Regions from separate parts of the Blautia aquisgranensis genome, predicted to be linked through region 3. Evidence: predicted binding sites of a transcription regulator. Region 3 holds the regulator's gene; each other region holds the start of a gene.
The links. The regulator HrcA, encoded in region 3, represses chaperone genes, less so after heat shock. The targets are predictions, from matches to a motif close to TGTTAGCACTCNNNNNNNNNGAGTGCTAACA.
Positions count from the first base shown of each region.

Region 1: the regulator HrcA is predicted to act here: its motif matches at 1,268-1,298, upstream of groES (co-chaperone GroES).
Region 2: the regulator HrcA is predicted to act here: its motif matches at 1,331-1,361, upstream of WMO28_RS15820 (Hsp20/alpha crystallin family protein).
Region 4: the regulator HrcA is predicted to act here: its motif matches at 1,909-1,939, upstream of htpG (molecular chaperone HtpG).

Region 1 covers NZ_JBBMEJ010000013.1:58,503-61,720, forward strand. Annotated here, with positions in the region: gene groL (chaperonin GroEL) at 1-898, opposite strand, end outside; gene groES (co-chaperone GroES) at 946-1,230, opposite strand; gene codY (GTP-sensing pleiotropic transcriptional regulator CodY) at 1,569-2,354, opposite strand; gene topA (type I DNA topoisomerase) at 2,502-3,218, opposite strand, start outside.
Region 2 covers NZ_JBBMEJ010000029.1:13,455-16,672, forward strand. Annotated here, with positions in the region: gene WMO28_RS15815 (Hsp20 family protein) at 149-601, opposite strand; gene WMO28_RS15820 (Hsp20/alpha crystallin family protein) at 738-1,193, opposite strand; gene WMO28_RS17125 (S24 family peptidase) at 1,485-1,706, opposite strand; partial or broken gene WMO28_RS15825 (hypothetical protein) at 1,713-1,937, shown strand; gene bsh (choloylglycine hydrolase) at 2,072-3,049, shown strand; gene WMO28_RS15835 (GTP pyrophosphokinase) at 3,088-3,218, shown strand, end outside.
Region 3 covers NZ_JBBMEJ010000012.1:25,859-29,076, forward strand. Annotated here, with positions in the region: gene WMO28_RS10610 (ABC transporter substrate-binding protein) at 1-607, shown strand, start outside; gene hrcA (heat-inducible transcriptional repressor HrcA) at 785-1,828, shown strand; gene grpE (nucleotide exchange factor GrpE) at 1,847-2,476, shown strand; gene dnaK (molecular chaperone DnaK) at 2,529-3,218, shown strand, end outside.
Region 4 covers NZ_JBBMEJ010000005.1:158,399-161,616, reverse strand. Annotated here, with positions in the region: gene htpG (molecular chaperone HtpG) at 1-1,795, opposite strand, end outside; gene WMO28_RS06100 (hypothetical protein) at 2,034-3,218, opposite strand, start outside.

The DNA of each region.
Region 1 (3,218 bases), on a different contig from region 3:
AGATCACCTGTCCGCCTGTCAGGATCGCGATATCCTGAAGCATCTCTTTTCTTCTGTCACCATAGCCAGGTGCTTTAACAGCTACTACCTGGAAGGTTCCTCTCAGTTTGTTAACGATCAGGGTTGTGAGAGCCTCACCCTCAACATCTTCTGCAATGATGAGAAGCTTTGCACCAGCCTGAACAACCTGCTCAAGAAGCGGAAGGATCTCCTGGATGTTGCTGATCTTCTTATCTGTGATCAGAATATACGGATCATCAAGAGTTGCCTCCATCTTCTCCATATCTGTAGACATGTATGCGGAAATATATCCACGGTCAAACTGCATACCTTCAACAAGGTCAAGCTCTGTATGCATGGTCTTGGACTCCTCAACAGTGATAACACCATCCTTGGAAACCTTCTCCATAGCGTCTGCAACCAGCTGTCCAACCTGCTCATCACTTGCAGAGATTGCGGCTACATTAGCGATCTGAGCTTTTCCGTTGATTGCCTGGCTCATGTTCTTGATTGCTTCTACTGCAACATCTGTTGCTTTTTTCATTCCTTTTCTGAGGATGATCGGGTTCGCTCCTGCTGCCAGGTTCTTCATTCCCTCATGTACCATTGCCTGTGCAAGTACGGTTGCTGTTGTAGTACCATCACCAGCTACATCGTTTGTCTTGGATGCAACCTCTTTGATGATCTGAGCACCCATATTCTCGAATCCGTCCTCAAGCTCGATCTCTTTTGCAATGGAAACACCATCGTTTGTGATAAGCGGAGCACCGAAAGATTTGTCAAGTACTACATTTCTTCCTTTCGGTCCAAGTGTTACTCTTACTGTATCGGCAAGTTTGTTTACACCAGCCTCAAGTGCTGCTCTTGCTTCTGCGCCGTATTTAATTTCTTTTGCCATGATCAAATGACCTCCTGTTTATATTTATATACGATAAGCTGTTTATATTATTTAATAATTGCAAGGATATCTTCCTGTTTAACGATGATGTAATCTGTTCCATCCATCTTAACTTCTGTTCCTGCATATTTGGAGTAGATAACAGTGTTTCCAACTTCTACTTCCATCTTAACTTCTTTACCGTTTACAACTCCGCCAGGGCCAACTGCGATAACCTCTGCCTGCTGTGGTTTCTCCTGTGCCTGTCCCGGAAGTACGATTCCGGATGCTGTTGTCTCTTCTGCTTCAACCTGTTTTAATACTACTCTGTCGCCTAAAGGTACTAACTTCATGATCTATGTTCCTCCTTTATAAGTTCCATTTTTCGCTTGCTAGCACTCACTTTCTACGAGTGCTAATCACTATGGCTATATTAGTTAATTTCACGTTTTTTCGCAACTCTTTTAATATATAGTTTTTCTGATGTATACTCTTGTTTTCTCTTTTATTCTCTTGTTTTCTCTTATTTTCTTAATTTCATTATTTATTTTGTTTTTTTCTTAAGCACTGCTTATTGCTTTTCGCAGCCCGCCGGTACTTACCTTATTCCGTTAAAAAAAGAGACCTCCCGGTGATAACGGGCAGTCTCTTTCGTCACGTGCTTCATTCTATCTGGTCAAAACATTTAACCTTATGCCTTCTTATTTCTCTGTGCTTTGATCTCCTCAAGTTCGTCAAAGATCACTTCGTTGAGAACCTTGATGTAGGTTCCCTTCATTCCGGAAGAACGGGATTCGATCACGCCTGCACTCTCGAACTTACGCAGTGCATTTACGATCACAGATCTTGTGATGCCGACTCTGTCAGCGATCTTGCTGGCAACAAGGATTCCCTCATCTCCATCCAACTCATCAAAAATGTGAATGATTGCTTCAAGCTCTGAGAAGGACAGTGTACTGAATGCAGATTTCACGATCTGCTGTTTCCTGTCTTCTTCGGCATTCTCATCATGAACCGCACGCATCATCTCCAGGCCTACGACTGTTGTGCCGTATTCACTGACAATGATATCCTCAATATCATAAGGATGATCATTGCGGTACATGAACAATGTTCCCAGTCTCTCACCTGCAATATCGATTGGATTCACGATTCCCTGATAGTTTCCGGGTACATGTTCGAAACCAAGTGTCTGGAGATTAACATTCTCCTTTGTGGAAAGAACGCCAAGAAATCTTTCGTTCAATAACGGATCGATGTGTCCGCCAATCTTATCGTCGATCAATTCTGTGATCTCATCCACACCCGGACAAATACTAACTCCCAGAACCTTACCTTTCTTACTGAGTACCAGGATATTGGAACTTAAGGTTTCCATGAGCACCTGGCAAATGTCGTTAAACACTACCTTGCTTGAACTACTGTTATGCAGAAGCTTGTTGATCTTTCTAGTTTTATCTAGCAACTGAACGCTCATTTTTTCCTCCTTTCACTTTCGTACCTTGAAAGAAATCGTTTTTCTAGTCTAATATTACACGTTATTCTGGAAATTTACAAGACATTTTTATATTTTTTTCATTTTTAACGGGCTTTTCTGAAAATTGGTAGAAAAGCATTTATTCGATCAATCTTCATCTTTTGGCTTTTGTTCCACATATCCGCAGGTTTCCTGGCTGCAAACCAGCTTATTTCCCTTTTCGAGCATATAATTGCCACATTTCGGACATTTCTTAGCGGATGGTTTCTGCCATGACATGAAATCACATTCCGGATTATTCTCACATCCGTAGTATTTTCTGCCTTTTTTCGTTTTTTTCATGACAATTTCACCGCCACACTTCGGACATGAAACACCAATCTTTTCATAGTATGGTTTCGTATTGCGGCAGTCCGGAAAACCAGGGCATGCAAGGAATCTTCCGTGCGGTCCGTATTTGATGACCATGTTGCGTCCGCAGTTATCGCAGACCACATCTGTGACCTCATCCTGGATATCGACTTTCTCCAGTTCTTTCTCCGCCTCATCCACATCATGCTTCAGATCCGGGTAAAAGTTTCTGACAACAGTCTTCCACTGTACCGTACCTGCCTCAACACAGTCCAGAAGTCCTTCCATGGTTGCTGTAAAGTTTACATCCACGATACTTGGAAACGCCTGCTTCATGATGTTATTGACAACCTCTCCAAGCTCGGTGACATACAGATTCTTCTGTTCCTTGGATACGTAACGTCTGCTGATGATGGTTGTGATCGTCGGTGCGTAAGTACTTGGTCGTCCGATTCCCAGCTCCTCCATGGTTTTTACAAGAGAGGCCTCTGTATAATGTGCAGGCGGCTGTGT
Region 2 (3,218 bases), on a different contig from region 3:
TTTTCCAGAAAAGGTTTATTAAAGTTCGCCTTCTTGTAGAAACAGAATGAAAGGAGAGAATATTTCGCCTTAAAAACGGCAAAAAGATGCTGCCGCACCTATGATTTCCTAATCATTGATGCGACAGCCCGACTATAAGGAGATTTCCTTAACCTTCAATGGCAATATAACCATCTTTTTCTATTTTCTCAGGTGCTTTCTTTGGCACGGACAGTTTCAGAATACCATCTTCATATTTTGCATGAATGTCTTCTTCGCTTACTGCATCGCCTACATAAAAGCTTCGGCACATGCTGCCCGCATAGCGTTCACGCCTGATATAATTACCTTCTTTATCTTTTTCATCTTTATCCAGTCCCTTTGCAGCAGAAAGTACCAGATAACCATCTTTCAGCTGTACCTGAATCTCGTCTTTCTTAAATCCCGGAAGATTGACATCCAGTTCATAGCTACCGTCTGTTTCACGGATATCCGTTTTCATCATGTTCTGCGCATGTTTACCATAAAGCGGATTCTTCTTGCCCCAAAACTCATCGTTAAACGGGAAATTCATCCAATCATCATCAAATAAGTTTTCTCCAAAAATACTAGGCATTAACATAAGTCATCTCTCCTTTTCATGACAAACAAATCTATATTCAAGTCTTTCGACTGTTACTTACAATTATATTTAAAGGGTACTGCCCGAAATCTTCGGGCAACACCACGAGCTTTTTATCAATCAGATGTTATCATTATCATTCAATGGTTATATATTTCGGATCATTGGAAACTGGTTTTGCTTCTTTCTTCGGAACAAACAGTTTCAGGATACCATGTTTGTATTCACCTTTAATGTCTTCCTGAGTCACTTCTTCGCCTACATAAAAGCTTCGCTCGCAGGCTCCTGCGTAACGTTCACGTCTGATGTAGTGTCCCTTCTTATCTTCATCGTCTTCATCCAGACCTTTTGCTGCACTGACAGTTAAGTAACCATCTTTCAATGCAACTTTGACTTCATCTTTCTTGAAGCCAGGAACATCAACAATCAGTTCATAACCTTCCGGTTTTTCCTTAATATCTGTCTTCAGGAGATTCTGTGCTCTTCTTCCGTACAGCTTCTTTTCCGCTTTCTTCTCATCTTTGTCATCATAATAGAATGGTGTAAAGAAATCATCAAATAAGTTTTCTCCAAAAATACTAGGCATTAACATAAGTCATATCTCCTTTCAAAAGCTCCCTAGATCTTCACGATCCAGTCTGCTGTATTATCATTTCTAGTTCTTCGAACATCTGGAATACCTTTTCTTTTATCTCTCTTCCTTTGTTCTATCTGTAATATAACACGCATTATTAGCACTGTCAAGAGGTGAGTGCTAATTTTTTGTGAAGATTTTGTGAATGTTGTGAAACTTGTGAATGTGTTTTGTGAACGCTATAAGCCATGCAAAATGGTGAAAAAAGACGCCCTGCAAGTTTACTGTTAATGCATCAGCCTTTTAAAATTAGCCAACTACTTTTCCAAAAGTTTTTAAGGTGGAGCCGGAAGTGACTTGGATAGGAGCATATTTTTTATTTAGAGAAATAAGTTGGATACCGGAATCAGATTGATGATATTTCTTTACATAAGCATCACCATCGAGGAAAAAGACACCGATTTCTCCTTCTTCAAGAGTTTCTTGTTTATGAATCCAGATGATCTGTCCATCCAGATAGAGAGGCTCCATACTGTCACCACATATGATGTTGTTCCGAAAGAAGAAATTGCTGAATTTGAAGAGCTTATGCGCAAAACCATAGCTGACATTGTATCAGAAGCCAGTAGCGTTGTCTGTTGGGTGTATGTGCAGAAATATGTGAAGCACAAAACCCTAAACGAAATGCTGCAAGAATTGCCAGACGTAGGTCAATTCATCCTAGCTATGGATACCTGGTTTGAAAAACTGATGGAGAAATAATCTAGGAAAATAGTTTAAAGTTTACATGTTATGATCATGTATGAAGTTGGAACAAAATAAAAGATTGTGCTATACTATGGTTTAAGAAAAAAACTCATTGACATATTTCAATCTATTTAGGAGGATAAACGATCATGTGTACAGCAGCGACTTATAAAACAAAAGATTTTTACTTTGGACGAACCCTCGATTATGAATTCTCTTATGGTGATCAGATAGTAATTACACCACGTAATTATGCGTTTAATTTTCGCCATGTTGGCGATATGAAAAATCATTATGCAATTATTGGAATGGCTCATGTTGCAGAGGATTATCCTTTGTATTATGATGCTATGAATGAAAAAGGAGTGGCAATGGCAGGACTGAATTTTGTCGGAAATGCTGTTTATGCCGCGATTAAGCCAGATGTGGAAAATATTGCACAGTTTGAATTTATTCCGTGGATTTTAAGTCAGTGTTCTTCTTTAGTTGAAGTTCGCGAGCTTCTTGAACGAATTAATATTGTTAATACTCCTTTCAGCGAGCAATTGCCATTAGCACAATTACACTGGATCATTTCTGATGAGAATGAGTCAATTACGGTAGAATCTATGTCAGATGGTTTGCATATTTATGATAATCCAGTAGGAGTGCTTACGAATAATCCGCCATTTCCACAGCAGATGTTTCAACTAAATAATTATATGTATTTATCTCCTAAACAGCCCAGAAATACTTTCTGCGAAAATTTGGCTCTTGATGCATATAGTAGAGGTATGGGAGGATTAGGTCTTCCGGGAGATCTCTCATCTTCCTCACGCTTTGTACGTGTAGCTTTTACAAAGGTAAATGCAATTTCAGGTGAATCAGAGGAAGAAAGCGTTAGCCAATTCTTTCACATTCTCGGATCTGTGGATCAGCAACGAGGATGTTGCGAAGTAGCGGATGGAAAATATGAAATCACATTGTATACGTCGTGTTGTAATGTTACAAAAGGTATTTATTATTACAATACTTATGAAAACCATCAGATCAGTGCAGTAGATATGCATGTAGAAAATCTGGATAGTGATAAAATGATTTGTTATCCAGTAATTCAAGGAGAACGAATCAACTATCAAAATAAATAATGTTTTGAAATCAGGGATGAGGTAGAAAGGAAAGTTCCATGACAAAAGATGAAGTAAAAAAACTCAGGATGAACAGTCCGGAATCACTACAGTTTTTAAATAATGCTACAAAATTTTATAATTTAATGATGATGTATCGTTGTGCTATTCGGGAGATACAAACTAAACT
Region 3 (3,218 bases):
CTGGACGGATCCGAAAACAAGAGAAGCGGCAGAATATATGAAGCGAATGCTGGATACAGGGATGATATCAGAGGAGAATCTGATCGACCAGCATGACCAGCTGAATGAAAAATTTATAAACGGCCAGTATGGATGTATGTTCATGTATACCGGTGCGTTGAGTACCTTTCAGAATGCAGGCGTGTATAGAAAAGATAAGATCCATATGGCACCATTTCCGGAATTTGACGAGAAGGTGACCAATATCGCAACCTGGCAGTATGTACTGAATAAAAATTCTGATCATAAAGAAGCAGCTCTGAAGTTCCTTCAGTATGTGTCCGGATATGAGGCCAGTAAAAATTACGGACAGCTGACAAAAATGTGTTCGGCAAGACTGGATGTGATCGAGGATAAAAGCCTTGATTTGGAGGGAATTGAAATGATCCGGCAATATCTGAAAGATTATAAACTGAAAGCAAGACCACTGTGCGCTGACTCCATAGAAGCTGTTTCGTCTATGGGAACGGAATTTCAGGAATATGTACTGGGACAGAAAACAGAAACGGAGTTTTTCGCCGGGGCACAGAACTGTATAGACCAGTATTACAAAAAAGCATCGTACTGATGCTTTTTTGTTGCGAAAAAATAAGAACTTTTTTTCAAAACATATTGACAAATATTTTACATGGTGATATCTTAAAGACTGTAGATGTTAGCACTCCACTAAAATGAGTGCTAACAGATATAACAAAACAAGACTTAACATCCGTCAGGAAGGATAAAAGAGAAAGGAGATGGACTCATGGAAGAGGTGTTGAATGAGCGCAAGAGAAAAATTTTAAAAGCAATCATCAAGACCTACATGGAGACCGGAGAACCGGTTGGCTCCAGGACCATTTCCAAGTATGCGGATCTCAATGTAAGTTCCGCAACGATCCGAAATGAAATGTCAGACCTGACTGATATGGGCTATATCGTCCAGCCTCATACCTCCGCAGGAAGAATTCCTTCAGATAAGGGCTATCGATTATATGTAGATGAGCTGATGAAGGAGAAGGAAGCAGAGGTCGCAGAGCTGAGAGATCTGATCATTGAGAAGACAGATAAGATGGATAAGGTGCTTAAGAAGGTGGCGAAGGTGCTTGCCTCCAATACCAATTATGCAACAATGGTTTCCGTACCGCAGTACAGCGGCAACAAGATCAAATTCATCCAGCTGTCCAGAATGAGCGAGCTTCAGCTTGTAGCGGTGGTTGTCAGTGATAACAACACCGTGCGGAACCAGATTATCAATCTGGATGAGGAGATGGATGATCAGACGATCCTGAAACTGAATCTTCTTCTGAATACCAATCTGAATGGCATTCCCATCCAGGATATCAACCTCGGAATGATCGCCAGACTGAAGGAACAGGCAGGCAGCCACAGTGGTGTGGTAGCAACTGTTCTGGATGCAGTGGCAGCAACCATTCATGTGGATGAAGAAGACATGGAGATTTATACTTCAGGCGCGACCAACATCTTCAAGTATCCGGAGCTTGCCGACAAGGATAAGGCAACCGAGCTGATCTCCGCATTCGAGGAGAAACATGAGCTTGCCGATCTTGTGAAGGGTCAGATGGCCGACGAGGAGAATACAGGAATTCAGGTTTACATCGGTGATGAGATGCCGATACAGACCATGAAGGACTGCAGCATTGTGACAGCCAGATATGAACTGGGTGACGGAATGTACGGAACCATCGGAATCATCGGTCCGAAGCGAATGGATTATGAGAATGTTGTGGACAGTCTGAAGGAACTGAAGAATCATCTGGATGACGTTCTGAAAAAGAAGAAAACTTAGAAAGGCGGTAGAAAAGAAGTGTCGGAGGAAACAAAGAAGAAATCCGAAGAGCAGGAAGCGGAGACAGAGATCCCCGTAACTGATGGAGATCAGGAAGAAAACCTGACACCAGAGGGAGAAGAGCTGCCGGAGGAAGAAACCAAGACTCCAGGCGAAGAAGCTGCCCCAGAGGATAAAAAAGAAGAAAAAAAGACTTCTTTCTTCGGAAAGAAGAAAAAAGATAAATCTGAGCAGAAGGTGGAGGAACTTACCGATCGCCTGAAGCGTACAATGGCTGAATTTGATAATTTCCGTAAAAGAACAGAAAAAGAAAAATCCAGCATGTACATCATCGGAGCAAAAGAGATCGTAGAAAAGATCCTGCCGGTTGTGGATAACTTCGAAAGAGGTCTTGCACAGGCACAGGAAGGCGATGCTTTTGCAGATGGAATGAAAATGATCTATAAGCAGCTGACTACCACACTGGATGACCTGGGTGTGAAACCTATCGAGGCAGTTGGTAAGGAGTTCAACCCGGATTTCCATAACGCAGTAATGCATGTGGAGGATGAAGAGGTTGGCGAGAATATCGTGGTGGAGGAATTCCAGAAGGGTTACACCTACAAGGATTTCGTGGTACGCCACAGTATGGTCAAGGTAGCTAACTAATATTGACAGACAGTAATTTTACAGATACAGATTAAAACAGGAGGAAAAAATCATGGGAAAGATTATTGGTATTGACTTAGGTACAACAAACAGCTGTGTAGCCGTAATGGAAGGTGGACAGCCGACGGTTATCGCAAATACAGAAGGCGCAAGAACAACACCATCCGTTGTAGCATTCACAAAAACAGGAGAGCGTCTTGTAGGTGAGCCTGCAAAACGTCAGGCTGTTACAAACGCAGACAGAACAATCTCTTCCATCAAGAGAGAGATGGGTACAGATTATCGTGTAACAATTGATGAGAAGAAATATTCTCCGCAGGAGATCTCCGCAATGATCCTTCAGAAACTGAAAAAGGATGCAGAGGCATATCTTGGAGAGAAAGTAACAGAGGCAGTTATCACTGTTCCAGCTTACTTCAACGATGCTCAGCGTCAGGCAACCAAAGATGCTGGTAAGATCGCAGGTCTTGATGTAAAACGTATCATCAACGAGCCTACAGCAGCAGCTCTTGCATATGGTCTTGACAATGAGAAAGAGCAGAAGATCATGGTATACGACCTTGGTGGTGGTACATTCGATGTATCTGTTATTGAGATCGGCGATGGCGTTATCGAGGTTCTTTCCACAGCTGGTAACAACCGTCTTGGTGGTGATGACTTTGATAAGAAGATCACAGACTACATGCTTTCTGAGTTCAAGAGAACAGAGGGTGTAGATCTTAGCAACGATAAGATGGCTCTT
Region 4 (3,218 bases), on a different contig from region 3:
TCTCTTCCGGAAGAGTGATCATTGCTGCAGTGCCTTCGTTTTTCAGTTTCTCTACTTTTACTTCCAGTTTATCTTTGCCGAGGTTCTTGCGAAATACATCTGTAAGAGTTTTTACGGTTGCCTCATCAGTCTCTCCATCCTCACGAAGCTCCTCTGTCAGATCTGCATCAATTCTCTTGAACTGAATTGCCTGATCCTGCTGCTCCAGGTGAGAGATAAACTGAGAATCGATCACATGTTTCAGGATCACTGCATCTTTACCGGCCTCGCGGAACATGTTGATGTACTGACTCTGCTGAACCTCATCGGTTACATAGTAGATCACTGTCTTCTCCGGTTCTTCGCTCTGGTTCTCCTCAGAAGCCTTCTCTTCTGTTTTCTTCTCTTCCTCTGTTTCTTTGGACTCTTCTTTCTTGTTCTCCTCAATGCAGTCTTTCAGAGTAAGATATTTACCATCCAGGTTCTTAAAGAGAATGTAATCATTCATCTTTTCGCCGAATTTTGCATCCTTGATGCATCCAAACTTAATGAACGGGCTGATATCATCCCAGTATTTCTCATAGGATTCTCTGTCTGTCTTGCACATTCCTGTCAGCTTGTCTGCAACCTTCTTGGTGATATACTCGGAGATCTTTTTCACAAAGCCATCATTCTGCAGTGCGGAACGTGATACGTTCAGCGGCAGATCCGGACAATCGATCACACCTTTCAGAAGGAGAAGAAATTCAGGAATGACTTCTTTAATATTATCTGCGATAAATACCTGATTATTGTAAAGTTTAATAGTTCCCTCGATGGAATCATACTCTGTTCTGATCTTCGGGAAATAAAGGATACCTTTCAGGTTAAACGGATAATCCATGTTCAGATGAATCCAGAACAGAGGCTCCTTGTAATCCATAAATACCTTACGGTAGAATTCCTTATACTCATCATCTGTGCATTCATTCGGATGTTTCATCCACAGTGGTTGTGTATCACTTAAGGATACCGGACGCTTGTTGATCTTTACTTTATCTTTTGCAGGAGAAACTTCAACAACTTCCTTCTCACCCTTATCGTTCTCTTTTTCCTCTGTCTTGGCTTCCTCATGAATATGTTCAACTACTACATCATCCTCACGGAGATCTGCCTCGTCGATCGTCTCATATTCCTGCTCTGCATTAGCTTTGGAAAGGTAGATATTTACCGGCATGAAAGAGCAGTACTTCTCGATTACTTCACGCATACGGTACTCATTGGCAAATTCCAGGCTCTCCTCATTAAGGAAAAGTGTGATCTCTGTTCCAGGTACTGTCTTGTTACCATCAGCCATCTCATACTCTGTGCCACCATCACAGGTCCAGTGAACCGGTGTAGAACCTTCTTTATAAGAAAGTGTATCAATATGAACCTCATCTGCAACCATGAATGCGGAATAGAAACCAAGTCCGAAATGACCGATCATCTGATCATCTGTTGTCTTATCTTTATATTTCTCAAGAAATTCGGTAGCACCGGAAAAAGCAATCTGTGTGATATATTCCTCTACCTCATCAGCAGTCATACCGATACCGTTATCAATAAACTTCAGGGTCTTCTGATCCGGATCTACAACAACATTGACAGCCGGCTTATAACCATCCGGGAATGTGTAGTCTCCCATAACCTCAAGTTTTCTCAGTTTCGTGATGGCATCGCATCCGTTGGAGATCATCTCTCTTACAAAAATATCATGGTCTGAATATAACCACTTCTTGATGATCGGAAAAATATTCTCACTGTTGATTGATAAACTTCCATGTTTTGCTGACATGTATGTCACTCTCCTTTTGTTCTTATTTATTGTGTTCCGGAAAAACCGGAAAATTGGTTCTGTTTTTTTCGATAAATATATACTAATACGACTTTTAACAAAAGTCAAGAAAAATTTAGCACTCACCAATTTTGAGTGCTAGTAACAATATTGTCCAGATATTCCTAAAGACAGAAAAAGATCCCCGCAAACTATGCAAGGATCTCCTTCCGTTCAATACAGGCTTCTGCCTGACTTATTATTTTTTCTTTTTGCGATATACAAGAACTCCTCCAATACATACAGCAGCGATCACAAGAATGATCACAAATGTCATAATCGGAGTGCTGTCACCTGTCTGAACTGCTGATTTCTTGTTTGCTCCGGTAACTGCCGGACTTGGCGTTGCAGTCAACGCTGCTGCCTGGGATACGGTAAATGTCACCTGGCTTTCAGTGCTACTTCCAATGTCAGACCATTTCGATCCATCGTATTTCTGCTCTGTAAAAGTAACCTTCAGTGTATACTGACCAGGCTTACTTACACGAAAAGTTGCTGTATAAGGAGCTGCATCCCAGGTACGTGTCTCTGTGATCTTCCAACTTGCAGGCAGGAATCTTGTATCACCCTTCTTCGGGCTCTCGTTGTTCATTCCTGCTCCAACTGCTGTAAATGTGATCTTGCTATTAGTGTCATATTTGCCATTGGCATCAATACCGGTAATCTTGTTATCAGATTCCTTAGCCTTCGAACCTGTATATCCATTTACTGTGACACTTACTGCTATTACTGTACTGATCTTATCCGGGTTCTTCACTCCATCCGGAAGTGTGACAGTACCTTTTACATTAAATGTCTGTCTGTCTGAAGAAGAAGGATTGTAAGAACAGCCCTTTACATCCCATTTCACGGATGCTTCCTTCTCACCTTTTGTTGTAGTAATCTTTACCGTAGATGGAAGTTTCAGTGCTTTCTGAGATTTCTCTGTTCCATTCGGAAGATCCTTGATATCCGAAGGCTTTTTAATCCCTGTAAGATTCTCTGCCGTGTCATTATTATCATCGTTCTTTTTAGTAACACTGAAATGTGCATTTACATACAGTTCCACATTTGCGCTGTTCTCAACTGTAATATCCTCAAGATATTCACCCTTTGTGAGACCACTTTTCGGCTGTACGCTGAATGTTGCACTTGCCCCGGCTGCCAGTTCTGTTGTAGAAAAACTGCCAACTGTATAATATTTACTTTCCGGCTGCTGCAGTGTGATATTAGTATTTCCGGTATTGGTCACTGTCACTGTCTGAGCATCCGGTGCATTTTTGTAGCCTTCCGCGGAGGTTCCGAATTCCACGCTGTCCGGACTGATAGAAAGATCATATACCGGCTCCGGCTCTGTCACTCCAAAAAATACCTCAACAGAATCAAGCTCCGTTCCGTCCAGATC